One region of the Micromonospora sp. WMMD730 genome, then DNA from elsewhere that is predicted to be linked to it. Evidence: predicted binding sites of a transcription regulator. Region 1 holds the regulator's gene; the other holds the start of a gene.

The links. The regulator HspR, encoded in region 1, represses chaperone genes until heat shock. The targets are predictions, from matches to a motif close to TTGAGTNNNNNNNACTCAA.
Region 2: lon (endopeptidase La) is a predicted target of HspR. The motif match lies at 13,563-13,581, and genes of this name have one in related genera.

What each region holds. Positions count from the first base shown of each region.
Region 1 covers NZ_JBMHML010000002.1:7,112,667-7,128,319, reverse strand. Annotated here, with positions in the region: gene ACN265_RS30585 (NUDIX hydrolase) at 1-139, opposite strand, end outside; gene ACN265_RS30580 (SPFH domain-containing protein) at 215-1,324, shown strand; gene ACN265_RS30575 (hypothetical protein) at 1,321-2,232, shown strand; gene ACN265_RS30570 (hypothetical protein) at 2,249-3,475, opposite strand; gene ACN265_RS30565 (GTPase) at 3,594-5,255, opposite strand; gene ACN265_RS30560 (ABC transporter) at 5,273-7,132, opposite strand; gene dnaK (molecular chaperone DnaK) at 7,340-9,220, shown strand; gene grpE (nucleotide exchange factor GrpE) at 9,257-10,000, shown strand; gene dnaJ (molecular chaperone DnaJ) at 10,082-11,263, shown strand; gene ACN265_RS30540 (heat shock protein transcriptional repressor HspR) at 11,292-11,735, shown strand; gene ACN265_RS30535 (hypothetical protein) at 11,987-12,196, shown strand; gene ACN265_RS30530 (hypothetical protein) at 12,288-12,719, opposite strand; gene ACN265_RS30525 (cation:proton antiporter) at 12,896-14,101, opposite strand; gene ACN265_RS30520 (cation:proton antiporter regulatory subunit) at 14,107-14,607, opposite strand; gene ACN265_RS30515 (hypothetical protein) at 14,875-15,126, shown strand; gene clpB (ATP-dependent chaperone ClpB) at 15,214-15,653, shown strand, end outside.
Region 2 covers NZ_JBMHML010000002.1:2,930,432-2,946,084, reverse strand. Annotated here, with positions in the region: gene ACN265_RS12865 (DUF305 domain-containing protein) at 1-661, opposite strand, end outside; gene ACN265_RS12860 (LVIVD repeat-containing protein) at 802-2,256, shown strand; gene ACN265_RS12855 (linear amide C-N hydrolase) at 2,320-3,354, opposite strand; gene ACN265_RS12850 (SLC13 family permease) at 3,506-4,732, shown strand; gene ACN265_RS12845 (hypothetical protein) at 4,764-5,720, opposite strand; gene ACN265_RS12840 (glycoside hydrolase family 9 protein) at 5,930-8,188, opposite strand; gene ACN265_RS12835 (2'-5' RNA ligase family protein) at 8,304-8,831, opposite strand; gene ACN265_RS12830 (DEAD/DEAH box helicase) at 8,931-10,649, shown strand; gene ACN265_RS12825 (DoxX family protein) at 10,706-11,071, opposite strand; gene lon (endopeptidase La) at 11,203-13,539, opposite strand; gene ACN265_RS12815 (histone-like nucleoid-structuring protein Lsr2) at 13,783-14,130, shown strand; gene ACN265_RS12810 (hypothetical protein) at 14,348-15,634, opposite strand.

The sequences.
Region 1 (15,653 bases):
CGACGAAGCCGCCCGGCAGCGCCCACCGGCCCCGGTCCGGCGGGATGCCCCGGCGGACGAGCAGCAGGTGCAACGCGTCGGCGCGCACGGTGAGCACCACCAGGTCCACCGTCACGGCGAAGGGCGGGTAGTCGGTCATCTTTTTATCACCACCTTGACGATAACTTAGCAGAGTGGTTATCGTCGTAGCGACGAAAAAGGGGAGGGTGAAGCCATGGCCGACGTGACGCGACGACTCTTCCTGCGCCACCTGCGCGGGACACCGACCAACTGGGTACGGCTGCACGTCGCCGGGCGGGTCCGGCGGGAGGGCACCGGCCAGTCGTTCTGGTACCGGCCACTGACCGCCGTGCTGAGCGAGGTGCCGGTGGACGACCGGGAGCTGCCGCTGCTCTTCCACGCCCGCACCGGCGACTTCGCCGACATCACCGTCCAGGCCACCGTGACCTACCGGGTGGCCGACCCGGCGCTCGCCGCCGCCCGGCTCGACTTCTCGATCGACCCGCGCACCGGTAAGGCCCGCTCCCGCCCCCTCGACCAGGTGGCCACGCTGCTGGCCGAACTGGCCCAGCAACCCGCCCTCGACCTGCTCGCCCGGGTGCCGCTGGCCGAGGCGCTGACCACCGTGGCACCCGTGCGGGAGGCGGTCTCCGCCGCGCTCGGCGCCGAGCCCCGGCTCGCCGACATCGGCGTCGCCGTGGTCAGCGCCCGGGTCGTCGCCGTCCGGCCCGAACCGGAACTGGAACGCGCCCTGCAGACCCCCACCCGGGAGGCCGTGCAGGTGCAGGCCGACCGGGCCACGTACGCCCGCCGGGCCCAGGCCGTCGAGCAGGAACGCGGCATCGCCGAGAACGAACTCCAGAACAAGATCGAGCTGGCCCGCCGGGAGCAGCAGCTCGTCGAGCAGCACGGGGCGAACGCCCGCCGCCGGGCCGAACTCGACGCCGCCGCCGAACTGGCCAGCGCCCACGGCAAGGCGGAACGGGAAACGGTCGCCAACACCGCCGCCGCCGACCGGGCCCGGGTGCTCGCCACCGCCGAGGCCGAGAAGGAGCGCCTGCTCGCCGCCGGTGCCGCCGACAAGGAACGGACGCTCGCCCTGGCCAAGGCCGAGACGGTACGCGCCGTCGGTGCCGCCGAGGCCGAGGCGGAGGCGGCGAAACTGGCCACGTACGCCGAACTGCCGCCGGCGGTGCTGCAGGCCCTCACCGTCCGGGAACTCGCCGGTCAGCTCCCCCCGATCGGCCAGCTCACGGTCACCCCGGACCTGCTCGCCGACCTGCTCGGCCGGCTCACCGGCCCGACCGGGGCGGTCGACCGGTGAGCGCCACCCTGGCCCCCCGGGTGGTGGTCGTGCGCCGCCCCAGCGAGCTGGACGAACTGCTCGCCCGGCACGGCACCCGGGCGGCGGCCCAGTGGTACCTGCGCGCCCGGGGGCGGGACCTGGCCGAGGTGGTGGACCGGCACGAGGCCCTCCAGAGCGCGCTGACCGCGGTCGCGGCCGCCGTCCCCGCCGACTGGCGACGCGGCACGGTGAACCGCGACGACCTGCCCCGGTTCCTGTTCGGGCCGGAGGACGTCGTCGTCGCCGTCGGCCCGGACGGACTGGTCGCCAACGTGGCGAAGTACCTCAGCGGGCAGCCCGTCGTCGGCGTCGACCCGGAACCGGGCCGCAACGCCGGGGTGCTGGTCCGGTGCACCGGCGACCAGGTGGCCGCCCTGCTGCCGGCGGTGGTGGCCGGGACCGCGCCGCTGCGGCACCGGGCCATGGTCCGGGCCACCCTCGACGACGGCCAGGAACTGGTCGGCCTCAACGAGGTGTACGTCGGGCACCCCTCCCACCAGTCGGCCCGCTACCTGCTCGACGTCACCTCCGACGGCCGACCCCGCCGGGAGCGGCAGTCGTCCTCCGGGGTGGTCGTCGGCACCGGCACCGGGGCCACCGGCTGGTGCGCCTCCATCGCCCGGGGCCGGCCGGCCGCCGTCACGCTACCCGCCCCGCAGGAGCCGGCGCTGTGCTGGTTCGTCCGGGAAGCGTGGCCCTCCCCGGTCACCGGGGCCGACCTGGTCGCCGGTCGCCTCGACGGCACCGGCACGCTGGAGCTGACCGCCGAGTCCGACGGCCTGGTGGCCTTCGCCGACGGCCTGGAGACCGACCGGTTGACGCTGCGCTGGGGCCAGCGCATCCGCCTCGACGTCGCCCCCGGCCGGCTGACCCTGGTCGAACCCTGACCGGCGGTCCGGCCGGTCAGGGGGTGTCGTCGCCGAGGCGCTGCCGGTTGGCCTCGATCCAGGCGTCCAGCGCGACCGGGTCGTCCGGGTCGACGCCGTCGGCCATCAACTGGGCCACCGCCGCCGTCGCCGGGCTGCGCCGCTCACCTGTCGAATAGAGCCTGGCGAACTCCGGCACCAGCTCCTCGATCGCCTCGTCGGTCTGGGTGACGGCCCGCTCGGGCAGCCCCCGCCGCCGCGCCGCGAACGCCGCCCAGGCGCGCAGCACCCGGGGCAGCATCGCCGCGTCGTCCATGTCCAGCACGGCCCGCCGGTGCACCCAGTCGAGCAGGAACAGCCCGGCCACCGCCGGGCTCCAGCGCAGCGGATCGGCGTCCGGGAAGCTCGCCGCGTGGTCGAAGAGCAGACCGAGGCAGAAGTGCAGCGAGGCCAGCTCGGCGTCGCCGTCGAGGGTGTTCAGCCCGTACCGGGCCGCCTCGGGGGCGGCCAGGAAGGCCCGGACCAGCGCGGTGCGTTCGTCGCTGGAGAGCGGCTCGGTGGGCCAGCCGGTGGTGTCGGCACCCGCCTGCGGCAACACCGCCAACCGCGCCCCGACCAGCGCCCGGTCGGTGGCGAGCGAACCCTCGGCGGGCAGGTCACCGAGGTCGTCGGTGATCTCCAGGTGGCGGCCCACCTCGCCGTGCATCCGGGCCGGATCCTCCTCCCGGAACCAGGTCAGGTCGTCGTCGGCGCACATCTGCCGGACCTGCGCGAGGATGCGTTCGGCCGGACCGCCGACGAAGACGTCCTTGGTGATGCCGATGTTGTGGTCGATCAGCGCGACCAGGGCGTGCTCCGGGCCGCCCGACTCGTCGTCGTAGGCGAAGGTGGCCAGGTAGGAGGTCTGGTCGCCGTACACGTCGCCGTAGGACCAGGTGCCGGTGAGGTGGACCCGGCCGAGCTGGCCGGCCCAGGCCGGCGCCTGCGCGCCGGGGCGGACCTTCGCCGCGCCCTCGGCGGTCGGGACCAGCGCGGCGAAGACCTGCCGGATGGTGGTGGCGGCGGCCGTGCGGCGGCGTGAGGTGGCGGCGAGGAAACCGGAGACGAATTCCCGGACCGCCGTTTCCCGGTCGGTCTCGGCGATCGCGTAGACGCTGCCCAGCAGCGCCGTGCCGAGCATCTCGGCGTCGAGCGCGCAGTCCAGCCTGGTCACGTCGCGGGCGGCGGACAGCACCGCGTCGTAGGGGGTCTGTGGCGTGGCCATGGCACGACCCTACGCCGCCGCGCCGCCCCGGACACCCGTGCCGACGTCCGCGTTCGCCGGCCGGTGGTCGGCGTCCGTCGATGGCCGCCGGGCCGCTGGCGTTCCCCGCCGGGGCCGGTCAGCCGGCGGCGTCCTGCCAGGCGCGGCGGGCGAGGGCGTACCGGTCGACGAGGTCGCGGACGGGGGTGAGGACGTACTCCGCGCCGACCCGGGCGACCTCCTCGGTGAGCCGCCCCTCGGCCCGCTGCCGGGCCCGCCGGGCCGCCCACCGGATCACCGGCCCGGTCACCGCCGCCACCAGCAGGCCGGCGAGCAACCCGCCGAGCAGCAGCACGGTGGGCAGCGGCGTCTCGCCCACCCGGGGGTACTCCAGCGCCGGCAGCCCGAGGGCGCGCAGCGCGTACCCGAGCACCAGCCAACCCAGCCCGACCACGGCGGCGAGGGTGACCAGCCACTGGACGCCGCCCACCAGCCGCCACCACAGCGGCCGGCGCTCCATGCCCAGGTCGGTGGCGGCGACCGCCGCGTCGAGTGCGTCCGGCAGGTCGGCCAGGCGGGACCGGGCCGCGGCGGTCACCGCAGCCGGCCAGGGGGCGGGCAGGTCCCCGCCGGAGCGGTCGCCGACCGCGCGGATGGCCAGCCCGAGAGCGGACTGCTGGGCGGCCGTCGGTTCGGGCACCGAGGTCGCCGCGAGCGGGGCCTGCGCCGGCTGCTGCGGATCGGTCGCCGGGCCGGTCAGGTGCAGCCGGCGCAGCGGGTCGGGGCGCAGCCGCCGCCAGCCGCGGACCAGCGGCCAGCCGGTCGCGGCACCGGCCCGCTGCCGGTACGCCCCCTCGACCGCCGCCGTCACGGTGGGCACCCCGGCCGCGTCGGCCAGCGCCCGGTCCAGGGTGCGGATCGTCTCCGCGTCCGGGGTGTGCCCGGGTGCCTCGACGGCGACCAGTTCCCCCAGCGCGGCCGTCACCGAGTCGGCGTCGCCCCAGAGCCGGCGCAGCGCGGCCTGCCGGTCCGACACCGCCCGTTCCAGCGCCTCCCGCAGCCCGGTCATCCCGTTCGGCTCGACCGCCGTGGTGGCCAGCAGCGGCACCCCGTCGAGCCCGTCGACGTCGAGCAGCCGGCGCAGGTCGGCCAGCACCCGGGGCAGCTCGGCCGGGGGCAGCCGGTCGGCCTGGTTGAGCACCACCACCGTCACCTCCCGGTGCCGGTGGAACTCGCGCAGGTAGCTGTTGTGGATCACCCGGTCGGCGTACTTCTGCGGGTCGACCACCCAGACCACCAGGTCGACCAGGCCGAGCAGGCGGTCCACCTCCAGCCGGTGGGACCGCTGCACCGAGTCGAAGTCGGGCAGGTCGAGCAGGATCAGACCGTGCAGGGCCGACTCGTCGTCACCGTCGAGCGCGCTCTCCCGGACGAACCGGTGCCGGGGCAGCACGCCCACCCAGTCGAGCAGCCGGTTGCCGCCGTCCAGCGGCCCCCAGACGCAGGCGTGCGCGACACCGGTGGTCGGCCGGCGCACCCCGACCGGGGAGAGTTCCATCCCGGCCAGGGAGTTGAACAGGCTGGACTTGCCGCTGCCGGTGGCCCCGGCCAGCGCCACCACCGTGTGGTCCCGGGACAGCGCCAACCGGGTTCCGGCCCGCTCGACCAGGGTGTGCGCGCCGACCAGCCGGGTGTCGGGCACCTCGCCGTCGACCGCGCCGAGGAACCGGCGCACCGCGTCGAGCCGGGCCACCAGGGCGTCGGCGTCGACACGCTTGTCACCCCGGAGCGCCTCGCGCATCCGGCCGACGATGTTGGTCACCGGATGCCGTCCTCGGGGGTCGGGGTCGGGGTCGGGGTCGGTAGCGCCGGGCCGGCCTGGTCGGCGAGGCCGCTGCGGTGCCGGGCCACCTCGACCCGGGCGGCGGCCCGACGCAGGCCGGCGGCGGCCTCCGGACCGGGCCGGGCGGCGTCGGTGCGGGCCAGGTAGCGGGCCGCCTCCTCGTCGAGCAGCGTGCGGACCCGCTCCAGCAGGTCGCCCCGGGCCTTCGCGGCGAGGGTACGCACCGCCTGGTCGCCGAAGATCGCCTGGAGCACGGCCTGCGCGGCGACCGTGGTGCCCGCCCCGGTCGCCACCTCCAGACCGGTGGGGATGAACGCGGTGGAGGCGAAGACGGCGATCATCACGGCCAGCCCGGTGGCGTTGACCGCGTACGCGGCCGTACGGGCCACGAACCGCCGGTCGCCGCCCTCCTCCCGGACCAGCTCCAGCACGGCACGCTGCCAGTCCCGGACCAGCCGTTCGGCCCGTTCGGGCAGGTCGGCCGAGGCGTGCGCAAGCGACGGTTCGAGCAGTGCGGCCCCGGCGGGGTGCGCCTTCCAGGCGGTGTACGTGTGCTCCGCAGCCTCGGCGGCGACCCCGCGCAGCAGGGTCACCAGTTGCGACTCGATGGCGTTGCGCAGCTCGGTGGCGGGGGTGGCGGGCCGGCCGGTGACCGCGGCGACGAGCCGGTCGCGCAGCCTGCCGATCCGGGCCTCCAGCGTCCGGAAGAACTCCCCGGTGCCGACGAACTCCTGCCAGCGGGCGAGCACCTCGCCACGCAGCAGCCGGCCGTCCTTCATGCCCTCGGCCACGGTGCGGTGCGCGCCCTGGTAGGCGGCCCGGACCCGGTCGTCCAGCGCGTCGGCGGCGGCCACCTGCTCGTCGGCGGCGTCGGCGAGTGCCTCGACCGTGGGGTGCAGGGAGGCGAGCGCGCCGTCCAGGGTCTGCCGGACCACGGCGGCGCGGGCCTCGGCGTCGGCGGCGAGCCGGGCGAACCAGCCGCCCAGCGGCGCGGTCACCCGGTCGGGCAGCAGGCCCTGGCCGTCGACCCAGGTCTCGGGCAGGACGAACAGCGGCGCCGCGCCCAGCTCCTGGGCGGCGAGCATCTCGGACAGGTGGGCGGCGATCTCGTCGGCGGCCTCGGGGGGCACCCGGTCGAGCACCATGGCGATCGAGGCCCCCCGGGAGCGGGCGGCGCGCAGCAGCTCCCACGGGACGGCGTCGGCGTACCGGGCGGCGGTGGTGACGAAGAGCCAGAGATCGGCGGCGGCGAGCAGCTGGCCGGCGAGGGCGCGGTTGGCGTCGACCACCGAGTCGATGTCGGGGGCGTCGAGGAAGGCCAGCCCCGGTGCGAGCGCGGGGGCGGTGACCAGGTGCAGGGTGCCCGGGTCCTCGCTGGGCTCGTTGGTGCGGGTCAGGCCGGGCAGCAGCTCGCCCTGGCGGAACCAGGCGGCGTCGGCGGGGTTGCAGACCAGCACCGGGGAGCGGGTGGTGGGGCGCAGCACCCCGGCGGCGCTCACCCGGGCCTGGACCAGGCTGTTGACCAGTGTGGACTTGCCCGCACCGGTGGAGCCGCCGACGACCACGAGCAGCGGGGCGTCGAGCCGGGCCAGCCGGGGCAGCAGGTAGTCGTCGAGCTGGTCGGTCAGCGCCCGGCCGGTGTGCCGCGCCGGCTCGGCCGAGGGCAGCGCCAGCGGGAACCGGGCCGCGCCGATCGCGGCCCGCAGGCCGGTGAGGGCGGCGGGCAGGCCGTCTCCGGTGGGGCCGGGCGGCGTCTCGTCGGTCTCCGACGACCCGGTGCGGGCGGCGACGGTGGGCGCGCCGGACCGGGTGGCGGGATCGCCGTGCGTCGTCACCGCTAAAGCGTGCCCGACCGATGCAACAGAGACAACCGGAGGGTAGTAACGGTCAGGTTGCGTCGGGTCGGCTCAACTCGACTTGCGCTTTGGCGATCGCGTGGCACTATTGAGTCAAGTTCACTCAACTTGTGGTGCGGTCGCTCCGGGCGGCCCGCCGGGTAGGCCACCTGACCTGCCCATCCGTTACGAAGCGAGGAAGCGAAGATGGCACGTGCGGTCGGTATCGACCTCGGCACGACGAACTCCTGCGTCAGCGTTCTCGAGGGCGGTGAGCCCACCGTCATCGCCAACGCTGAGGGCTCGCGGACGACCCCGTCGATCGTCGCGTTCGCCCGCAACGGCGAGGTGCTCGTCGGTGAGGTCGCCAAGCGCCAGGCGGTGACCAACCCGGACCGGACCATCCGCTCGGTCAAGCGGGAGATCGGCACCAACTGGACCGTCGACATCGACGGCAAGAAGTACACCCCGCAGGAGATCTCGGCGCGCACGCTGATGAAGCTCAAGCGGGACGCCGAGGCCTACCTGGGCGAGCAGATCACCGACGCGGTGATCACCGTGCCCGCCTACTTCAACGACGGCCAGCGCCAGGCCACCAAGGAGGCCGGCGAGATCGCCGGCTTCAACGTGCTGCGGATCGTCAACGAGCCGACCGCGGCGGCCCTGGCGTACGGGCTGGACAAGGGCTCCAAGGAGCAGACCGTCCTGGTCTTCGACCTCGGTGGCGGCACCTTCGACGTGTCCCTGCTGGAGCTGGCCGAGGGCGTCGTCGAGGTCAAGTCGACCAGCGGTGACAACCAGCTCGGCGGCGACGACTGGGACCAGCGCATCATCGACCACCTGGTGAAGACGTTCCGCGGCGAGCACGGCATCGACCTGGGCCAGGACAAGATGGCGCTGCAGCGGCTCCGCGAGGCGGCCGAGAAGGCCAAGATCGAGCTGTCGGCGGCCACCACCACCAACATCAACCTGCCGTACATCACCGCCGGGTCGGCCGGCCCGCTGCACCTGGACGTGACGCTCAGCCGCGCCGAGTTCCAGCGGATGACGCAGGACCTGCTGGACCGCTGCAAGGGCCCGTTCGAGCAGGCCGTGAAGGACGCCGGCATCAAGATCGCCGACGTCGACCACGTGATCCTGGTCGGCGGCTCCACCCGGATGCCGGCCGTGACCGACCTGGTCAACCAGCTCACCGGTCGCGACCCCAACAAGGGCGTCAACCCGGACGAGGTCGTCGCCGTCGGCGCGGCCCTGCAGGCCGGTGTGCTCAAGGGCGAGGTCAAGGACGTCCTGCTGCTCGACGTGACCCCGCTGAGCCTGGGCATCGAGACCAAGGGCGGCATCTTCACCAAGCTCATCGAGCGCAACACCACCATCCCGACCAAGCGCTCCGAGGTCTTCACCACGGCCGACGACAACCAGCCGTCGGTGCTGATCCAGGTGTTCCAGGGCGAGCGCGAGATCGCGGCGTACAACAAGAAGCTCGGCACCTTCGAGCTGACCGGCCTTCCGCCGGCGCCGCGCGGCGTGCCGCAGATCGAGGTCACCTTCGACATCGACGCCAACGGCATCGTCAACGTGCACGCCAAGGACCTGGGCACCGGCAAGGAACAGAAGATGACGATCACCGGCGGCTCGTCGCTGCCGAAGGACGACATCGAGCGGATGCGCCGGGACGCCGAGGAGCACGCCGACGACGACAAGCGTCGCCGGGAGGAGGCCGAGACCCGCAACGTGGCCGAGGCGCTCCAGTGGCAGACCGAGAAGTTCCTCGCCGAGAGCGGCGACAAGCTGCCCACGGAGAACCGGGAGCAGCTCAACGAGGCCCTCGGTGAGCTGCGGGGCGCGCTCGGCGGCCAGGACATCGAGAAGATCAAGGCGGCCCACGAGCGGCTCGCCCAGGTCTCCCAGCAGGCCGGTTCGCTGCTCTACTCGCAGCAGGCCGAGCAGGGGGAGCAGCCGGGCGCGGCCGGTGCGGGCGCGGGTGCCGGAGCCGGCGCGGGTGCCGCCGGGGCCGCCGGGGCCCCCAAGGCGGGCGGCCCGGACGACGTGGTCGACGCGGAGATCGTGGACGAGGACAAGAAGTGACGGTCCGCGCCACCGCACAGGGAACGAGGTAGTCGCATGACGGAGAAGCCACGAGCCGCCGACCCGGACACCTCCGGGTCGACGCCGGGTGGCTCCGCGCCCACCGACGACGGGCCGCGGGTCGTCATCCGGGACAACCGCAAGCTCGGCAAGACCGAGGAGACGCCCGCCGCCGCCGACGCCGGGGCCGACGTCCCGGCCGAGGGGCTGGTCGAGGAGTCCGAGGTGGTGGTCGACGAGATCGAGGCCGAGGCCACCGCCCTCGACGACCCGGCACCGACCGGTCCGCCGGTGGTGGACGCCCCCGCGCAGCCGGTCGACGGCAGCGCCACGGGCTCCCCGCTCGGCGCCGAGCTGGAGGCCCTCCGGGCCGAGCTGGACGAGCGGACCCGGGACCTGCAGCGGGTGTCGGCGGAGTACGCCAACTACCGCAAGCGGGTGGACCGGGACCGGGGCGTGGTCCAGGAGCAGGCGACCGGCTCGGTGCTCGCCGCGCTGCTGCCCATCCTGGACGACCTGGACCGGGCCCGGGAACACGGCGACCTGGTCGGGCCGTTCGGCACCGTGGCGGAGCAGCTCACCACGGCGCTGGGCAAGTTCGGCCTGACGCCCTTCGGCGAGCAGGGCGACCCGTTCGACCCGACCCGGCACGAGGCGGTCGCGCACCAGACCTCACCGGACGTCGACGAGCCCACCTGCGTGCAGGTGATGCGTCGGGGTTACCTGCTCGGCGAGCGGCTGCTGCGGCCGGCCATGGTCGCGGTCGCCGACCCGGAGTAGTGCACGGCCATCCGGTCGCCCCGCCCGCCTCCCGAGGCGGGCGGGGCGACCGGGCCACATCTCACGGAAGGGGGTGGACCGGTGAGTTCCAAGGACTGGATCGAGAAGGACTTCTACGCCACGTTGGGCGTGGAGAAGTCCGCCTCCTCGGACGAGATCAAGAAGTCGTACCGGAAACTGGCCCGGGAGTCGCACCCGGACCACAACCCCGGTGACCCGAAGGCCGAGGAGCGGTTCAAGGGCGTCTCCGAGGCGTACGCGGTGCTCGGCGACGACGCCAAACGCCGCGAGTACGACGAGATGCGCTCGCTGTTCGGCTCGGGCGCGTTCCGGCGGGGCGCCCGCGGCCCGGGTCAGCCCGGCGGGGTCCCGTTCGACGTCTCCGACCTGTTCGGCGGCGGCGGGGGCGGGGACAACCGGTTCGGTGGCGGCGGCTTCACCGACCTGTTCAGTTCGATCTTCTCCGGCGGTGGTGGCGCCGGCCCGACCCGGGCGCGTGGACCGGCCCGGGGCCGGGACGTGGAGGCCGAGGTCGCGCTCGACTTCGGCGACGCCGTCCGGGGCGTCACCCTGCCGTTGACGTTGCGCGCCCCCGGGGTCTGCGACACCTGCCACGGCAACGGCGCGAAGCCGGGTACCCAACCGACCGCCTGCCCGGTCTGTCACGGTGCCGGGGTGACCACCCGGGACCAGGGGTCGTTCAGCTTCTCCGAGCCGTGCCGCAACTGCCAGGGCGTCGGGACGGTCGTCGAGGAGAAGTGCCCCGAGTGCCAGGGCACCGGCGGGGTCACCAAGGCCCGCACGCTCAACGTCCGGTTCCCCGCCGGGGTGGCCGACGGCCAGCGGATCAGGCTGGCCGGGCGGGGCGAGCCGGGGCAGCGCGGTGGGCCGGCGGGTGACCTGTTCGTGCAGGTGAAGGTCCGCCCGGACGACCTGTTCGGGCGTACCGGTGACGATCTGACGCTGGCCGTGCCGATCACCTTCGCCGAGGCGGTGCTCGGCACCGACCTGCGGATACCCACGCTGGACGGCGCGGTGACCCTGCGCGTCCCGCCGGGCACCCCGTCCGGGCGGGTGCTGCGGGCCCGGGGCAAGGGTGTCGTACGACGGGACGGGCGGGCCGGCGACCTGCTGGTCACGCTGGATGTGGTGGTGCCGGCGACGGTGTCGGACGAGGCGCGGGCGGCGCTGGAGTCGTTCGCCGGGGCGACGCCGCCGGCCGCCCGGGAACATCTCGACGCGCGGGTGCGTCGGGTCGGTTGACCGGTGGACGGGTGCGGAGGTGAGTGGGATGTCGGACGGGTTCGTCGGTTCGGGTGACCCTGCCTACGAGGCCAAGGTGCTGATGATCTCGGTTGCGGCACGGATGGCGGGCATGCACCCGCAGACGCTGCGCCAGTACGACCGGCTCGGCCTGGTGCAGGCCGGTCGGGCGGCCGGTGGCGGGCGACGCTACAGCGTGCGGGACGTCGTCCTGCTGCGCGAGGTGCAGCGGCTCAGCCAGGACGAGGGCGTCAACCTGGCCGGGGTGAAGCGGATCATCGGGCTGGAACGCCTGGTGGAGCAGGCCCAGCAGCGGGTGGCCCGGCTGGAGGCGGAGCTGGACGCCGCGTACCGGCGGATCGCCGAGCTGGAGACGCTGGCCAGCGGCTTCTCCCGGGGCGACCTGGTGCCGACCAGCCGCACCTCGACGGCGCTGGTGGTCTGGCGTCCCCGCCGCACCGGCCCCACCTGATCGACACTTCCGGTCGGGTGCTCCGGTGCCCTCGCCGCACCCGACCGGCATGATCAACACTTCTGGGCGCGAATAGCGGCATCCCCTCGACGGGATGCCGCTATTCGGCGTATCTGGAGTGAATCTCCCCGAGGCGGGACGCTGACCGGCGGGGTTCAGGCATTCCTCCGCCGGGAGTGGGGCTGTCCCGTTAACCTGTGAATCAGGCGCAAGCGGACCAATCCGGACTTCGGCAGCGGGGGGGGGGAACCGTGGCGGAATCGGCGAAGAAGGTGGCCCGGCAGGCGGAGGAGCGGCTCGACCAGGTGGCCGAGAACGTCCGGAAGAAGTTCGACCGGGTCACCCGGGGCACGTTCTCCGACACCGTGAAGGACGGCAGGTTCGCCGACCGGAACGCCCGCAGGGCGAACCGGGGGCAGGCCGAGCCGAAACGCGGCGACCAGGGCGGATCGCAACGCTGACGATCCGCCGACGTGCGGGCCGGGACCCACGGGGGGTCCCGGCCCGTTCGCCGTCCGGGCGTGGTGGGGCGGCTCCGGCCCGACCGCGACGTCAGCCGAGGCGGCGGTTGTCCCGGACCAGGCCGCCCTCGCACCAGTCGTGGTAGGTGAAGAGTTCCTGCCGGGCCAGCAGCATCCGGCTGTTGTGCGCCCAGTTGCGCACCAACTCGTCGCCGTCGCGCTCGGCCTGCTCCACCAGCTTGCGGAACCGACGCCGGGGGTGGGCGCGGAACTTCGTCCGGATGCCGTCGGCGGCGTAGATGTAGAGGCAGTGCAGGGCGAAACGGCGGGCCGGGCAGGCCGGGTCCCGGGCCAGCTCGAAGAGGGTGAGCACCAGGTGGTCACCCGCCACCAGCAGGTCCCAGTCCTGGGGCAGCGAGGTCAACGGCACCGAGTCGGGTTGGTACGCCCAGGCCCGCAACTCCGCCGGTGACGGGTCGACGGGGTTGGCGAAGCCGCGGAACGTCGGACCGTGCGCGCTCACCCGGCAACCTTCCCGCTCACGCCCGCGGGATGCCTCCGTCCGCCCGCGAGACCCTGGCCTGCTGGGGCGCAACGCTAGCCGCCGTCACCCGGCCGGCGGAAGACCTGCCGGGAAGCAATTCGGCAACGGATGCCCTGGCCAGGCCGACCCGTGCGGTCGACCTGGCCAGGCGAAACTCAGTCCGTGGCCGGTACCGGCCGGGCCTGGCGGGCGGCGATCCTCCGCCGCACCCGCTGCTTGAACCAGTGCATGTCGGGCAGCCGGGCGAGCATCGGACCGGTGATCACGGTGATCAGCACGTACGCCGTGGCGAGCGCGGCCAGCTTGGGTTCGACGGTGCCGGCGGCGACCGCGAGACCGGCGATGACGATGGAGAACTCACCGCGGGGCATCAGGGCGAAACCGGCCCGCCACCGGCCTGGCTCGGCGATCCCGGCCCGGCGGGCCGCCAGGTAGCCGGTGACCAGCTTCGTCCCCATGGTGACCACGGCCAGCGCGATCGCGGGCAGCAGCACCGGCGGCATGTCCCGGGGGTCGGTGACCAGGCCGAAGAAGACGAAGAAGACGGCGGCGAAGAGGTCCCGCAGCGGGGAGAGCAGTTCGGTGGCGTGGTGCGCCACCGGCCCGGACAGGGCGATGCCGACCAGGAACGCCCCGACGGCGGCGGAGACCTGGAGCCGGGCGGCGATCCCGGCGACCAGCAGGGTCAGGCCGAGCACCCCGAGCAGCAGCGCCTCCGGGTCCTTCGCCGACAGGGCGGCGGAGATCAGGTGGCCGAAGCGGATGGCGACGACCAGCACGACCACCACGGTGAGCACCGCGATGCCCAGCGCTATGCCGCCCTTGACCAGGCCAACGCCGGCCAGCAGCGCGGTCACCAGCGGCAGGTAGAGCGCCATCGCCAGGTCCTCGATGACCAGCACGGACAGGATGACCGGGGTTTCCCGGTTACCGACCCGGCCGAGGTCGCCGAGCACCTTGGCGATCACCCCGGAGGACGAGATCCAGGTGATGCCGCCGAGCACCACGGCCGCCACCCAGCCCCAACCGAGCAGCAGCGCGAAGCCGAACCCGGGCAGGGCGTTGAGGACCGCGTCGATCAGGCCGGCCGGCGCCGCCGAGCGCAGGTTGCCGACCAACTCGTTGGCGCTGTATTCCAGGCCGAGCATGACCAGCAGCAGGATGACGCCGATCTCGGCGCCGACGGCGAAGAACTCCTCGCTGGCGGCCAGCGGCAGCAGACCGCCGTGGCCGAACGCGAGGCCGGCGAGCAGGTAGAGCGGGATGGGGGAGACGCCGAACCGGCGGCTGAGTCGACCGAGCAGCCCGAGCAGCAGGAGGAGAGCGCCAACCTCGACCAGTAGGGTTGTGGTTTCGTGCATCCGCCTCAGCCGTCCGGGTCACTGTCGGCGAGGATGGCGGTCACCCCGTCGAGACCCTGCCGGGTACCGACCACGACCACCACGTCACCGGCCGCGAAGCGGAAGGTGGGATCGGGCGAGACGTTGACCTCGCCCTGCCGGAGCACCGCCACGATCGAGGCGCTGGTGCGGGTGCGTGCCTTGGTGTCACCGAGCCGCTTGTTGACGTACTTCGACCCGGCCGGGATGGCGATCTGCTCGGTGAGCAGCCCGGCCGCCTGCTCGCGCAGGCCGGAGAGCTGACCCAGCATCAGCGACGCGCCGAGGATGTCGGCGAGCGCCTCGGCCTCGTCGTCGGTCAGCGGGATGTCGTGCTGACAGGAGTCGGGATCGTCCGGGTCGTAGAGGACCAGGTCGCGGCGGCCATTGCGGTGGGAGACCACACCGAGCCGGCGGCCGGACTCCGTCATCAGGTCATGACGGACGCCGATTCCCGGTAGGGCGGTCTGTTCGACTCGTACTCGCACGGACGAGAGGTTATACCCTGCCCTCCACCTCGGCCCGACGGATGTCTGCCCTGCTCGCGAGCGTGCCATCCCCGCCACCGCCCGTATCCACCCACCCCCCGACGGGTCACACCCCTCACCGCGCCGCCCGGTCACCGCGCCTGCACCCACCGCACCGCACCGCTCCGCCCGGAACAACCGACCGCCCAGGAGGAACCGCGATGACAGATCCACTCGTCGGGGGCGATATTGCGGGGTCCGACCCCGTTCGACACCGCCATCGGGCCGATGTTGCTCATGCCGCTGCGGGCCAAGGTGCTCGCCCGGACGGCGGCCCGCTCGCTGGCCTTCCTCGCCCACGTGGACCCCGGCGAGACCACCGTGTCCATCGAGGATGATCAGGGGGTACGTCACCGGGTCTTCTGCGACGTCCGACTGGAGACCGGCCGCCGGTGTGTGCTGCGGGCCGGTCACGAGACGCCCTGCACGTCCCGCCTGTCCCGCTGGCCACCGAACGCCGCCCGTCCCCGGAGATTGTGACCCACGCCACGTTGGCAGAGTTGAGCGGAATAGGCTCAACTCTGATGGTGTCTCTTACTAGTGGACACGCCGATCCCGGGGGAGCCCATGAACACGGAACGACTCACCACCAAGAGCCGCGAAACCATCACCGGTGCGGTCGCGCTGGCCAACCAGCGTGGTCACGCCACCGTGGAACCCTGGCACCTGCTGCTGGCCCTGCTCGACACCGACGGCTCCACCGCCGCCGGCCTGCTGCGCGCCGTGGGTGCCGACCCCGCCGGGCTGCGCCGGGTCGCGCAGCGCTCGGTCGACGCGCTGCCCGCCGCCCGTGGGTCCAGCATCGCCGAGCCCACCCTCGCCCGCGAGTTCGTCAACGCCATCGGCGCCGCCGAGCAGATCGCCCGTCCGCTCGGCGACGAGTACACCTCCACCGAGCACCTGCTCGCCGGCCTGGCCCGGGTGGGTGGCGCGGTGTCCAACGCGCTGAAGACCGCCGGGGCCACCGAGGAGAACCTGGTCGCCGCGTTTCCGACGGTGCGCGGCGG
Region 2 (15,653 bases), 4.2 Mb from region 1:
GGGCGATCTCCACGGTCTGTTCGGTCGCCACCGCGTTGGCGAACTCGTTGAGCTGCTGGTCGGCGCCGGCGGAGAGGAGCTCGGTGGCCATGGTCACCGCGCCGGTGTGGTGGGCGGTCATCAGCTGGACGAAGAGCCGGTCGAAGGCGGCGCCCCGGGCGGCATCGAGCTGCCGGAGCGCCTCGGGGGACTGCATGCCGGGCATCCGGCCGTGGTCGTGGCCGGGCTCCCCGACGGCCAGGCTCCGGGCGTCGAGCCAGCCGCGCAGCAGGCCGAGCTCCGGCCCCTGGGTGCCCCTGATCCGGGCGGCGATCGCCTTGACCTGGGCGCTGGCGGCCCGGTCGGGGGCCAGCTCGGCCATCTGGAGGGCCTGTTGGTGGTGCGGGATCATCATCCGCACGAACCAGACGTCGGGGGTGTTGTACCGGGGTGTGCCGGGGGCGCGGACCTCCTGCGCGGGCCGGGTCACGGCGGGCTCCCCCGGCCGGCCGGGCACGATCACCCCGGGGGTGTCGGGCGACCCGGTCGTGGTCGGCGTCGCCGTGGGGGCGGACGCCGTCGGGGTCGGCGGTCCGTCGGGGCGCAGGGCCAGCCCGACCGGCACCGCGACGGCGGCGGCGACTGTGACGGCGAGCAGGATGCGCCCACGTCGGCCGGTCATGCGACTCCCCCCTCCGGTCGAGGTCGCCGCGATCGTATCCATTCACTGCCACCGATAGATGTGATGCGGCTCACATCAACTCTCATCACTGCCCGGTAAGGTGCCTGACACGCATCGTCCCCTTTTGAAGGGTTCCGCCGATGATCAGGTTTACCCTGCCCCGAGCACGGCAGTTGAAGATCGTCAGCGTGGTCGCCGCCGGCCTGCTGGTGGCGAGCGTCGCCACCAGCCCGGCGGGCAACGCCGCACCGGCCACCGCGACCCGGGGCGGGACGCCGGCGGCCCCCGGCCTCGCCGTCGACGAGATCTCCAGCAGCCCCAACCTGCGTCAGGTCGCCAACCTGCCCAAACAGGCGCCGTTCGACACCACCAGCGCGCTCGGCACCGACATGGCCTTCCAGGGCCGGTACGCCTTCGTCGGCAACTACAACGGCTTCGTCATCTACGACATCGCCCGACCCAGCGCCCCGACGATCGTGTCGCAGGTGCTCTGCCCCGGCTCGCAGAACGACATCTCGGTCTACGGCGACCTGCTCTTCCTCTCCACCGACTCGTCCCGCACCGACGACTCGTGCGCCAGCGCGAGCCAACCGGCGACGGTGAAGGAGTCCTGGGAGGGCATCAAGGTCTTCGACATCAGCGACAAGGCCAACCCGCGCTACATCAAGTCGGTGGAGACCGCCTGCGGCTCGCACACCCACACCCTCGTCCCCGGCAAGGACCGCAGGACGGTCTACCTGTACGTGTCGTCGTACAGCCCACGGGCCGACTTCCCCGACTGCCAACCCCCGCACGACTCGATCTCCATCGTGAAGGTCCCGGTGCACAGGCCCACCGAGGCGGCCGTGGTGGCCACCCCGAACCTCTTCCCCGACGGCGGCTACGAGGGCATCCCCGGGCAGACCTCGGCCACCACCGGCTGCCACGACATCACCGCCTACCCGGCCAAGGACCTGGCCGCCGGCGCGTGCATGGGTGACGGCGTCCTGCTGGACATCCGCAACCGGGAGGCACCCCGGGTGATCAACCGGGTGCGGGACACGGTCAACTTCGCGTTCTGGCACTCGGCGACGTTCAACAACGCCGGAACCAAGGTGGTCTTCACCGACGAACTCGGCGGCGGCGGCGCGGCCACCTGCAACGAGGTCGTCGGCCCGAACCGGGGCGCGGACGCCGTCTACGACGTCACCGGCCGGGGCGACGCCCGCACGATGGTCTTCCGCAGCTACTACAAGATCCCCCGGACCAACGCCGACACCGAGAACTGCGTGGCCCACAACGGTTCGCTGATCCCCGTCCTCGGCAAGGACATCATGGTGCAGGCCTGGTACCAGGGCGGGGTCTCGGTCTGGGACTTCACCGACTCGACCCGCCCGAAGGAGATCGGCTTCTGGGAGCGCGGGCCGCTGTCGGACACCCAACTGACCACCGGCGGCGCCTGGTCGACGTACTACTACAACGGGCACATCTACTCCAGCGACATCCAGAAGGGCCTGGACGTGCTGAAGCTCAACGACTGGCGGACCTGGACGGCCGACCTGGTCCGGATGCCCGAGCTGAACGCGCAGACCCAGGCCGGCTACCTGAGCTGGTAGTCCCGACCGGCGACGGCCCGGCCCCCGCGTGTCGGGGGGCCGGGCCGTCCGTCGTACGAGGGGTCAGCGGATCGGCAACCGGTAGCGGCGCTCCTGCCCACCACCGGCCACGGTGACCAGCCGGACCTCGCCGTCGCGCAGCCCGTACGTCACCGACCAGCGGGTGTGCCCCTGCCGGACCTGGCCCAGCAGCCGCAGCGCCGCCGCCGGGTCCACCCGGCCGTCGGCCGCGTCCAGCGCCTTCGCCAGGACGTCGTAGCGGTGGTCGCGGCGACGCTGCTGCTCGGGTACGTCGACCACCGGCACGTTGGTCAGCGCCTGCCACCGCCCCTGCCCCCGCTGCACCCGCATCGTCCCGTCGACGAACTCGACGACCGCCGACCGGCCGCCCGCGTCGGCGAGCAGGTAGTGCAGCGGCGGCCCGCCGTCGAAGTCGAGGTTGTGCCGGCCGAACATCGCCACCGCCTCGTCCACCGTGGCCGCCCGGTCCAGCACCAGCCGCAGGATGCGCACCGACCCGACGGTGGGCCGGCCCGGCACCGGCTTCGCCGTCGCGGTGTCGTCGGCGGCCAGCCCGACGGCCAGCCCCCGCTCGTTCATCCCGTCGAAGGGCAGCAGCGGCGCGTCGAGCAGCCGGCGGTCGCCGGTCGGGTCCGGGCCCACCCCCAGGTAGGACAGGTCGACCAGGGAGACCGAGGCGTACCCCTCGGGGGGGTCGGTGCGCAGCACCATCGCCGGGTTGGCGTCCCAGTCGAAGTTGCGGGCGAACAGCGGCCGGGCCGGGTCGCCGGAGGCGGCGAAGAGGGAACAGCCGAACGGGCCGGTGTCCGGCCGGGCGTCGGTGCCCACCGTCGGGTCGTAGCCGCCGACGTAGGTCATCTCGTAGAGCGGCAGGTCGTCGACCTTGCGCAGGCTGTCCAGCGTCCGCCGGGCCTGCTCCGGGTCCTGCCGGGAGGCGCGCGGCGGGCTCGCGGACGCCGACGCCGGACCGGTCCGGGCCGACTCCGTCGGGGTGGCCCGATCCGTCGGGGTGGCCTGGGCACAGCCGGTGGCGACGAGCGACAGGGCCAGTCCGGCCCCCAGCAGCATCCTGCGCATATCTCCTGAACGCTAGGGCAGCCGTGCCGGGATGTCCACCGTGGCCGTAACCGCGCACGTCGATGTCGGGCCGGTCGGTACGGGGCCGCCGGGCGGGCGGTTGCGGCCAACCGGCGTCGGAGCAGGGCCGGCTGTGCGAGGATCATCCGCCGTGACACCTGCCGGCGGGACCCCGCCCGTACCGACCGAGCGGCCCCGCCGGCCGCGGCTGCACCCGCTGGACCGGGTGGCGATCGGGCTGGCCCTGCTGGGCCTCGGCGCGGTGGTCACCGGCCTGCTCCCCCGGGCCGACGCCGGGGCGACCCTGCACCGCATCCTGCCGCTGCTGCTCTTTCTCGGCGCGGTGGTGGTGCTCGCCGAACTGACCGCCGTCGCCGGGGTGTTCGACGTGCTGGCCACCCGGCTGGCGATCACCGCCCGGGGCAGCTTCGCCGGCCTGTTCCTGCTCTGCGTCGGGTTCGCCTCGCTCACCACCATCGCCCTCAACCTGGACACCACCGCGGTCCTGCTCACCCCGGTGATGATCGCGCTGGCCCGCAAGCTGGACGTCGCACCGGGACCGCTGGCGATGACCACCGTCTGGCTGGCCAACACCGCAAGCCTGCTGCTGCCCGTGTCGAACCTGACCAACCTGCTCGCCGCCGACCGGATCACGCTGGCCCCGGCGGCGTACGCGGCCCGGATGGCGTTGCCGCAGCTCGCGGCGATCGGGGTGACCATGGCGGGGTTGTGGCTGTGGTACTGGCGGCGGGGCCGGCGCGACGTCGACCGGTTCACCCCTCCCCCGCCGCACCGGCCGGCCGACCGGCTGCTGTTCGGCACGGCGGTCGCCGGCTGCCTGCTGTTCGTCGCCGGCATCCTGGTCGGGGTGGAGATCGGGGTGGCCGCCGCCGTCGCCGCCGGGCTGGTGGTGGCCGGCTTCGCGGTCCGGTCCCGGCGGACCCTGCGCCCGGCGCTGCTGCCCTGGCGGCTGCTGGTCTTCGTGACCGGCCTGTTCCTGGTGGTGCAGACCCTCGGCCGGCACGGGCTGGACGACCTGGTGTCCGTGCTGCTCGGGGACGCCGGTGGCACGGCGGGGGCGCTGCGCGCCGGGGGCACCGGGGCGCTGCTGGCCAACCTGGTCAACAACCTGCCCGCCTACCTGGCCGGCGAGGCGGTGCTCCCGCCCGGTGACGGGACCCGGCTGCTGGCGCTGCTGATCGGCACCAACGTGGGGCCGCTGGCGGTGCCGTGGGCGTCCCTGGCGACCCTGCTGTGGTTCGAGCGGTGCCGGGCCGCCGGGGTGACCGTGCCGCTACGCCGGTTCGTGGCGACCAGCGCCGTGGTCGCGGTGCTCGGCACCCTCGCCGCGGTGCTCGCCCTGCTGGTCACCGGCTGACCCGGCGGCGGCCCGTCGCCCGGCCGGCCGTTCAGATCCCCATCTCGGCCTCGTACGCCGAGCGCAGCCGGGTGCGGGCGGTCGGGGCCAGGCAGACGTGCCAGTCGGGCCCCTCGTCGATGACGTTCAGTTCACCGGCGGACTGCCGGGCCAGCAGGATCTCGGCCAGCACGTCCCGCGCGCCGAACCGGGCGTACCAGGCCAGTTCCACGTCCACCGCCCAGCCGAGGCAGTGGCCGCTGGGCAGCATGGCCGGCTGGCCGAGCCGGCGCAGCCGGTACCGGTGTTCGGCGCTGTGGGCCAGGTTGGTCACCCACAGCGGCGGGGTGCCGGGCGGGGCGGACCTGGCGAACTCCCGGGCCAGGTCGTTGAGGAGCGCGACGATCTCGCGGCGGGTCCGGCGCAACGGCACACCGGCGGTGGGCGGGGCGGTCTCCGGCAGCAGCCGGCCCCGGACGGCGCGCACCCCCCGGCCCAGGACGCTTCCCGGTTGTTCCCGGTAGCGGAAGCCGAGCAGACCACGACGGCGCAGCCATTCCAGGTCGATCAGGTCGGGGTGCGTGTCGACCTGCTCGTCGGTCGCCAGGGCCGTCGTGTCCCGCCACCACATCAGGTCGATGCGGGACAGCAGGTAGATCCGGACCAGGGCGGTCAGGTCGGGGCCCGGGGCGGGCCGGTCGGGCTGGTGGCGGGCCAGTTCCAGCAGCAGGGTCTCCCGGGCGCCCAGCACCCCCTGCCCGGTGGCGTCGAGCACGTCGGCGATCGCCGGCTCGCGCAGCCGCTGGTCGAGCAGCACCTGACGGGCGGCGGTGCCGGCGGTCCCGGCGAGCGCGCCGACCTCGACCAGCAGCTCGGCGACCGCCTGCCGGTAGGCGTCGAGGTCGGGGGCGGCCGGCCGCACGGGACGGGTCGGGGCCGGCGTCCGCCGGGCCGGGGCGGGCGGGGTGACGCCGGGTTGGGGGCCGGGGCTTCGGCTGGGCACGCGCATGGTCGGTCCTCTCCCGGTGCGACACGGTGCGGATGAACCTGAGGGCACCGTAACCGTGGTGAACCGGTGGAGACCGAGCATTCCTCCCACAGCCCCCGAAGGGCGACGCACTGCCGGTGGCGTCGCCCGGTCCCGCGCCGGCCGGGGCCGGCGCGGGACCGCGACCGGGCCGCCCGTCGACGCGCGACGGGCGGCCCGGTGCGGGTGGGTCAGCGCAGGGTGCAGGCCGTCCCGTTCACCGCGAACCCGGTCGGGGTCGCGTTGGTGCCGCTGTAGGTGGCGTTGAAGCCGAGGTTGACCGAGCCGTTCGGCGCGACCGCGCCGTTGTAGCTCTCGTTGGTCACCGTGACCTCGCTGCCGCTCTGGCTGAACCGGCCCGACCAGCCCTGGCTGATCTGCTGGTTACCGGTGAACCGGAAGGTCAACCGCCACGACGACCAGGCCGCCGCGCTGGTGTTGGCCAACGTGACGCTGCCGGTGAAGCCGGTGCTCCAGCTGTTCGCCGAGTACGTCACCGCGCACCCGCCGGCCGGCGGCGGCGTGGTGGTCGGCGGCGGGGGCGTGGTGGTCGGCGGGGGCGGCGTGGTGGTCGGCGGCGGCGTGGTGGTCGGCGGCGGCGTCACCGTGGGGGTCGGCGTCGGGTCCGGGCCGCTGCCGGTGCCGGCCTGCTCGGCCGCCCAGTGCACCAGCCAGGCCAGCGCCGCGTTCCAGTTGATCGCCACCTCGTTGACCGAGTACGCCCCGATGTCGTCGATGAAGCACTTCTGCGGCTTGCAGCCACCGAGCTGGGCCTGCACGACCGGGTCCTGCAACTCGCTGTTCGGGCCGCCGGAGAGCGAGCCGGGCGGCGCGGTCGGCAGCGAGCCGTCGTTCTGGTTGGCCCAGAACCGGTGGTGCAGGTTACGCACCGGCTTGTCCCCGTACCCGGCCACGTAGGACTGGTTGAGCGGGTTACGGCCGAGCAGGTAGTCGTAGGCGGCGAAGGCCCCGTTGCGGTACTTCGTGGTGCGGGTCAGGTCGTAGGCCAGGGCGAGCACGTTGGCGTTGTTGGCGACCGCGCCGTTGGAACCCCAGTAGTACGTGCCGTTGCCGCTGCCCGGGGCCGGGTAGCCCTGGTTGGCGATCTGGCTGAGCATCCGGTCGGCGAAACCGACGATCGCCGAGCGGATCGCGCTCACGTCGCCGCTGGGCAGGCCGGTCGGCACCAGCACCAGGGTGGTGTCGCCCAGCCCGGCGGTCCAGCTCCAGTCGTACGCGCCCCGGGTGAAGCCCGCGCCCCGGGCGTGCGGGGAGCTGCTCAGGTCGTTGCGGTAGCCGGTCGCGCCGGTGGTGGCGTACAGCTCCGCGGCCGCCCAGTAGAACTCGTCGGTGACGGTGTTGTCCTCGTACGCGCCGCCGCCGGTGTTGTCGGTGGCGGGGGCGAGCCGGTTCGGGTTGGCCTTCGCCGCGGTGTACGCCTTCTCGGCGGCGGCCAGGGCCCGGGAGGCGAAGGCGGCGTCGAACGGCTTCCACAGCCGGGACGCCTGGGCGGCCACCGCCGCCATGTTGAGGGTGGCGGCGGTGCTCACCGGGGACAGCAGCCGGGGCTCGCTGTCCAGCTCGGGACGGGTGGGCAGGGCGGTCCAGTTCTGGTCGTGGATCTTGTGGTGGACCATGCCGGCGTTGGTCCGGCCGTCCGGCACCTGCATCTTGAGCAGGAACTCCAACTCCCAGCGGGCCTCGTCGAGCACGTCCGGCACCCCGTTGGACCGCTCGGGGATGGCCAGCGTGCCGTCGGCGACGGCGGACCGGTCCGCCCCGCTGACGTACAGCGTGCGCTCGTAGATGTTCTGCAGCTGCCAGGTGGACAGGCCGCCGTTGACCACGTACTTGCCCTGGTCACCGGCGTCGTACCAGCCACCGCGCACGTCCAGGGTGTAACCGCAGGAGGTGCGGCACGGCACGTTGTTGTCCCCCCGGTTGGGGGCGACGTTGACGTGCCCGGCCGGGCGGGCGTAGCGGGAGCCGACGTACTGGGCGTCGATCGGGGTGCCGCTGCGCTGGTGGTAGAAGAACGCCAGCGAGTCGCCGCGCAGCCGGCGGACCGGGTCGGCGGAGATGTCGAACGGGTAGCTGTTGCTCCCGCCGACCGACAGCACGTAGCCGGCGCCCGGGGTGTCGTAGGCCGAGAAGTCCGCGATGTGCACCGGGTCGCCGGAGAGCGCGTCGGTGCCCCGGACCGTGGTCTGCCCGGAGGCGACCGTGGCGCCGCCGGCGTTGCGCAGCGTCCAGCCGAGCGGGGAGTTCGCGGAGTTCACGACGGTGGCCTGCTTGGGCAGCCCTGGCACGTAGGCGACCTGGTTGACCTTGACCGGTGAGCCGGGGTCGGGGGCGGCGGAGGCGAGCTGCGGCACGGCCGCGAGCCCGCCGAGGGCGAGCAGGGCGGCAGCCGCGAGCGCGACCGGACGCCGTCGGGGATGCTGGGGCATGGGGCCTCTTCCGGTGGGGATGGCAGTGACCATCCGACCGGACCGGCGCAGCAGTGATCCGCCGGGCGGTCGGATGGACCGTCGACGGGAGCGCTCCGCCCACCATAGACCACCGTCAGTCCGCCGGGAAGTCACCGCCCAACGGCCGGACGGTCCGGGTGTCGCCGTCGTAGCTGCGCGCCGCCACGAGGGTGCCCGCCGGCCGCTCCCCGCCGACCAGGGCGCGGGCCAGCCGCCGGTCGTGGTCGCGGAAGCGCAGCGCGAGGCTCAGGTGCGGCACCCAGTTCACCGGGGCGTGCCAGGGCCGCTGCCCGTCCGCGCCGTCCAGTGCCGCCCAGACGGCTGCGTGCAGGGCGGTCAGCGCCGGGCCGGGCCGGACCAGCCACACCAGCGGGGCGCTGCCGTCGAGCACCGTCACCCGCTCCAGGGTGACCGGCAGCGGCAACGCGGTGGCGAACAGGGCGGCGAGCCGGTCGGCCGCGCCGGGCGGGAACGCCTCGACGGCGGCCAGCGTCAGGTGCGGCCGGTTCGTCGGGTGGCCGTGCCGGGCCAGGCTCGGCAGCCCCGCCGCGGCCAGCCGGTCCCAGGCGGCCCGCACCGTCCGCTCCAGCGCCGGGCAGCAGAGCAGTTCCACCGTACGCACGCCCGTCAGGCTAACCGGCGGACGGGCCCGGCTGTGCCGGTCGGCACGGTGGGGCCGGTCGGCGGCACGGCCCGACCGGGGTGATGGAAAACTTTGGTCATGAGTTCCGCACCCACACCGACCGACCTCTCCGCGCCCGACGACTCCGACGGCGGGCCCGCCTTCGTGGATCTCGGGCTGCGCGCCGAGCTGCTGGGCGCCCTCGCCGCGCTCGGCTACGAGGAGCCGACCCCGATCCAGCGGGAGGCGATCCCCCTGCTGCTGTCGGGACGGGACCTGCTCGGGCAGGCGGCCACCGGTACGGGCAAGACCGCCGCGTTCGCCCTGCCCCTGTTGCAGCGGATGCCGCAGGACCGTCAGGGCGGTGACCCGGTGTCGCTGGTGCTGGTGCCCACCCGGGAACTGGCCGTGCAGGTCTCCGAGGCGTTCCACCGCTACGGCAAGGACCTGGGCGCCCGGGTGCTGCCGATCTACGGCGGCCAGCCGATCGGCCGCCAGCTACGCGCCCTGGACCTGGGCGTGGACGTGGTGGTGGCGACCCCGGGCCGGGCGCTGGACCACATCGCCCGGGGCACCCTGCGGTTGGGTTCGCTGGCCACGGTGGTGCTGGACGAGGCCGACGAGATGCTCGACATGGGCTTCGCCGAGGACATCGAGGCGATCCTGGAGCACGCGCCCGCGCAGCGGCAGACGGTGCTCTTCTCGGCCACCATGCCGGCCCGGATCGACGGGTTGGCCCGCCAGCACCTGACCGACCCGGAGCGCATCCAGATCGGGCGGGAGCAGCCGGTGGCCGGCGAGGCCCCCCGGGTACGGCAGAGCGCCTACATCGTCAGCCGGGCGCACAAGCCGGCACTGCTGGGCCGGGTGCTGGACGTGGAGTCCCCGACGGCGGCGATCGTCTTCTGCCGCAGCCGGGAGGAGGTCGACCGGCTCACCGAGACGATGAACGGGCGGGGCTACCGGGCCGAGGCGCTGCACGGCGGGATGAGCCAGGAGCAGCGGGACCGGGTGATGGGGCGGCTGCGCGCCGGCACCGCCGACCTGCTGGTGGCCACCGACGTGGCGGCCCGGGGTCTGGACGTCGAGCAGCTCACCCACGTGGTCAACTACGACGTGCCGTCCGCGCCGGAGTCGTACGTGCACCGGATCGGCCGGGTGGGCCGGGCCGGCCGGGAGGGGGTGGCGATCACCCTGGCCGAGCCCCGGGAGCACCGGATGCTCAAGACCATCGAGCGGGTCACCGGCCAGCGGATCACCATCGACAAGATCCCGACGGTGGCCGACCTGCGTACCCGGCGGCTGGCGCTGACCCAGGCAGCGCTGCGGGAGAGCCTGCTGGAGGACGACCTGGACCCGTTCCGGGTGATCGTCGAGTCGCTGTCGGACGAGTTCGACCTGATGGAGGTGGCGCTGGCGGCGGTCAAGCTGGCCCACGAGGCGGCCCTGCCGGGCTCCGACGACGAGGAGGAGATCCCGCAGGTGGCGGTCCGCCCGCCCCGCGAGGCCCGGCCCGGATTCGACAGCCGGGGCGGGGAGCGGCGCGGCGGTGGCCGGCCCCGTACGGGCGGCACCGCGCAGGTCTTCATCGGCCTGGGCCGCCGGGCCGGGGTCCGCCCGCAGGACCTGGTCGGCGCGATCACCGGGGAGACCCGGGTCAGCGGCCGGGACATCGGCTCGATCGAGATCGCCGACCGGTTCTCGCTGGTGGAGGTGCCGCAGGGCGTCGCCGACGAGGTGATCGCCGGGCTGCGCAACAGCACCATCAAGGGCCGCAAGGCGACCGTACGCCGCGACCGCGGCGTCGACGGGCGCTGACCCGGACGCGACACCGGCCCGCACCCCCTCGACGGGGCGCGGGCCGGTCGCGTTCGTCAGAGCGGGTACGGCCCGAACCGGCCCCAGGCGACGATCGCCGCCAGGACCAGCAGCACCACGGTCATCGCGGTACCGGGGTGTTCCTTGGCGCGGGCGTGCACCACGACCGCACCGACCATCACGATGACCAGCCCGACGGCGGCCAGCGGGGTGAGCACCGTGGCGATGCCGGTGAGGCCGGGCAGGACCAGCCCCAGCGCGGCCAGCACCTCGGCCGCGCCGAGCGCCTTGACCTGCAGCGGCGGGGTGTTCCGCACCCAGGCCATCCGGTCGAGCAGCTTCTCCTTGGGCTGGATGAGTTTGGTCAGTCCCGCGCCGGCGAAGAGCGCGGCGAGCAGGATCTGCACGATCCACAGGAACATGTTCACGGGTGGTCGCCTCCGGGGGTGCCACCGGGCGGTGGCGGATGCGGGAAACGGGAGGGGTCCAGATTACGGGGCCGCAGCGGCCCCCGACGCCGGGCGCGACGTCGGGGGCCGTGGGTGGGTTCCGGTCAGGCGGCGCCGACCGGTCGACCGCCGAGCGTGTCCGCGTCGATCTCGGCCGGGCGCAACGCCAGGGCGAGCACGTCGGCCACGTCGGCCAGGGTGTGCACGGTCAGCGCCTCGCGCACCTCGGTGGGCAGGTCGTCGAGGTCGGGCTCGTTACGGGCCGGGATGATCACCTCGGTCAGGCCGGCCCGGTGCGCGGCGAGCAGCTTCTGCTTCACCCCGCCGATGGGCAGTACCCGGCCGGACAGTGTCACCTCACCGGTCATCCCGAACTCGGGCCGGACCGGTCGGCCGGTCACCAGGGACGCCAGCGCGGTGACCATGGTGATGCCGGCGCTCGGGCCGTCCTTGGGCACCGCACCGGCCGGCACGTGCAGGTGGATCCGGCGTCCGGCCAGGACGTTCGGGTCGAGGCCGTAGCGCCGCCCGTTGGCGCGCAGGTAGGACAGCGCGATGTGGGCGGACTCCTTCATCACGTCACCGAGCTGCCCGGTGAGGGTCAGCCCCGGCTCACCGTCCATGCTGGTGGCCTCGATGAAGAGCACGTCGCCGCCGGCGCCGGTGACGGCCAGGCCGGTGGCCACGCCGGGCACCGCCGTCCGCTCGGCCGACTCCGGGGTGAACTTCGGCCGGCCCAGGTAGCGGGCCAGGGTGTCGGTGTCGACCCGGACCGGGGTCGGGTCGGTGGCCAGGGCCACGGCGACCTTGCGCAGGATCTTCGCCAGGGCTCGTTCGAGCTGCCGGACGCCCGCCTCGCGGGTGTACTCACCGGCGATCAGCGCCAGCACCTCGTCGGTGACGGTCACCTCGCCATCGGTCAGGCCGGCCCGCTGGAGCTGCCGGGGCAGCAGGTGGTCGCGGGCGATGGCGACCTTCTCGTCCTCGGTGTACCCGTCCAGGGTGACCAGTTCCATCCGGTCCAGCAACGGGCCAGGGATGGTCTCCACCACGTTGGCGGTGGCCAGGAAGAGCACGTCGGACAGGTCGAGGTCGACTTCGAGGTAGTGGTCGCGGAAGGTGTGGTTCTGGGCCGGGTCGAGCACCTCCAGCAGGGCGGCGGCCGGGTCCCCGGCGTACCCGACGGCGAGCTTGTCGACCTCGTCGAGGAGCACCACCGGGTTCATCGAGCCGGCCTCGCGCAGCGCGCGGACGATCCGGCCGGGCAGCGCGCCGACGTAGGTGCGCCGGTGGCCGCGGATCTCGGCCTCGTCACGGACGCCGCCGAGGGAGACCCGGACGAAGTTGCGGCCCAGCGCCCGGGCGACCGACTCGCCGAGGCTGGTCTTGCCGACTCCGGGCGGGCCGGCGAGGGCGAGCACCGCGCCGGAGCCGCGGCCACCGACCACCCCGAGGTTGCGCTCGGCACGCCGGTTGCGCACCGCCAGGTATTCCAGGATGCGGTCCTTGACGTCGGCCAGGCCGGCGTGGTCGGCGTCGAGCACCGCCCGCGCCGCCGTCAGGTCGGTGTTGTCCTCGGTACGCGTGCTCCACGGCATCTCCAGCACCGTGTCCAGCCAGGTGCGGATCCAGCCCGCCTCGGGTGAGGCGTCGCTGGCCCGCTCCAGCTTGCCGACCTCGCGCAGCGCCGCCTCGCGGACCTTGTCCGGCAGGTCGGCGGACTCCACCCGGGAGCGGTAGTCGGCGGAGCCGTCCGGCTCGTCCTCGCCGAGTTCCTTGCGGATCGCGGCGAGCTGCTGGCGGAGCAGGAACTCCCGTTGGGACTTCTCCAGCCCCTCCCGGACGTCGCTGTTGATCTGCTCGGTGACCTCCTGCTCGGCCAGGTGGTCCTTCACCCAGCCGACGAGCAGTTCCAGCCGGGCGGTGACGTCCTGGGCGGCGAGCAGTTCGGTCTTCTGCGCCAGGCTGAGCCAGGGCGCGTAACCGGCCGCGTCGGCCAGTTCGGACAGGTCGGTCATCCGCTCCATCGCGTCGATGACCTGCCAGGCGCCCCGCTGCTGGAGCACGGAGGTCATCAGGGCGCGGTACTCGCGGGCCAGGTCACGGGCGCGGCCGGCGGGGGCGGGTTCGTCGATCCGGGTGGCCTCCACCCAGAGGGCCGCGCCGGGTCCGGGGACGCCGGAGCCGATCCGGGCGCGGGCGACGCCACGCACCACGGCGGCGGGCTCACCGTCGGGAAGGCGGCCCACCTTCTCGATGGTGGCGATCGTGCCGACGGGGCCGTACTCGCCGTCGATGCGGGGGACGGCGAGCAGGGTCTTGTCGCCGCTGGCCCGGGCGGCGTCGACGGCGGCCTGGGTGGTCGGGTCGAGGGTCACCGGGATGACCATGCCGGGCAGCAGGACGACGTCGGTCAGGGGAAGTACCGGAAGGGTTGCCATCGAGCACCTGCCATCACTTGAGGTTGAGCGTGTCTCACTCAAGTCACAAACCGTGCCCCATGTTCCGACGTGTGACTCAGGACACATCCCAGCCGTACCGCCACCGCCGGCCAGCATTGGCCGCACCCGGATTTCCCAGGATTGGCGCGACCCGCCAAATGAAAGGGAGGCATATTGTTGCGGATTTGCCGTCAGATACGTCAAACTCTTAGCACACCCCGATCACCACAGGGAGTAATGGCGATGGCAAGGAAAGTAATCACCGTTCTGACCGACGACCTCGACGGCGGAAAGGCCGATCGGACCGTCGAGTTCAGCCTGGATGGGGCGGCGTACACCATCGACCTCTCCGACGAGAACGCGGGGGTGCTGCGCAAGGCGCTCGACGCCTACATCACCGCTGGCCGTCGAATGGGCCGAGGCGCCGTCGAGGCCGGTCGCCCCGCCCGGCGCCCCGCCCGGCCCGGCGTCTCGGGAATGGATCGCGAGCAGAACCGCGCCATCCGGGAATGGGCGACCAAGAACGGACACGAAATCTCCGAGCGCGGGCGCATCCCGGTCTCGGTCGTGGAGGCGTGGAAGAACCGCTGACAGCGGGCCGGTTCACGAACGGGCACGCCGGGGTCACGCTGGGATATCAGCGTGACCCCGGCGTTTTTGCCGTGTCCACAATTTCCATCCGACGACCCCGCACCGAAAACATCCGCCGGTACGCTGTCCGCCCGCCGCACGCACCCGGGGCGGGCACGCAACGACTGCGGGCCACCCCGGGAATTCCCGGGGTGGCCCGCAGTCGTTGCCGGTCGGGTCAGTTGACCCGGATGCGCACCACGTCGAAGGCGGGGGTCTGGTTGGCCCGCTCCATCATCGGCACCCGGTGCGAGCCGTCGCCGGCCCAGACCGCGCACTGCGCCGTACCCGACTGCGGCAGGCCCGGGATCTGGATGGTCACGTCGTCGGCCTGGTTGCCGCCCTTGCCGTCCTCGGTGGCGACGAAGAACGCCGGCACGTCCTGCGGGTTCGAGGGCGCCTGGTTGGTGTTCTGGAGCATCCGGCAGGCGGTGTGGAAGTGACCGCGGGTCAGGCCCTGACCGTTGAGCACCGAACTCTCCAGGTAGTAGCCGCCCTGGCCGGCCGCCAGGAACCGGTCACGGACCAGGTTGCGGGTGGAGACCTTCAGGGTGAACGCCTGGTTGCGCTGCACCTGGTTGGGGAACTGGGTGATCAGCAGCGACGGGTTGTTGGCCGCCGCGCCCACCTCGCCGAACGCGGTGCTGACGCACCGGTTGCCGTTCTGGAAGCCGTCGTGCGCCTGCAACCGGCTGTTGGCGCAGTCCTTGGCCAGCACGCCCAGCGCGTTGCCGTTGTTGCCGTTGTTACCGCCGTTGTTGTTCTGGCCGCCGTTGTTGCCGTTGTTGCCGTTCTGGCCGCCGTTGTTCCCGTTGTTGCCGTTCTGGCCGCCGTTGTTGCCGCCGTTGTTGGCCGCCACCTGGCAGCCGGCGAGCTGCTCCAGGCCCTGCGGGCGCTGGGCGAAGCGGCCGATCGCGGTGGCGATCCGGTTCAGCGCCGACCGGCGCTTGTCGGCCAGCGGGCCGAGGATGGCGTTGTCGATGAACGCCTTGCCGTTGCGCCCCTCGGCCGCCAACCGCTTGTTGGCGTCGTCGATCTGGGTCTTGAGCAGGGCGAGTTCCTTGTCCACCTCGGCCTTGGCCTGGGCCGGGATCTGCGGCAGCCGGGGGGTGACCTCCGGGCAGGCCACCGTCGAGGCCAGCGTGGTGACCGGCGCGTTGCCGGCCTTGACGGCCTGGCACTCGGCGACGGACATCTGCCCGTCACCCCAGTGGTTGCGGACCCATCTGCCGTTCTGCCACGTCTGGGTGGTGCTGCCGCGCCCGCTCGGCGAGGTGGCACCGGGGCTCGGTGCGACGCAGGCCGACGAGACGTTGCGGGTCTGCTGCCTCGGCTTGTCCCCGGCCGAGGAGATCTGGGTGACGGCGGCGATACCGCCGAAGACGACGAGCGCACCGACCGCCGCCAGCAGCCGCTTGCTCCGCGCGTTACCGGAAGACCGGCGTGCCCCTGTGGACCTGCGCATCGAATTGCTCTCCTTCTCG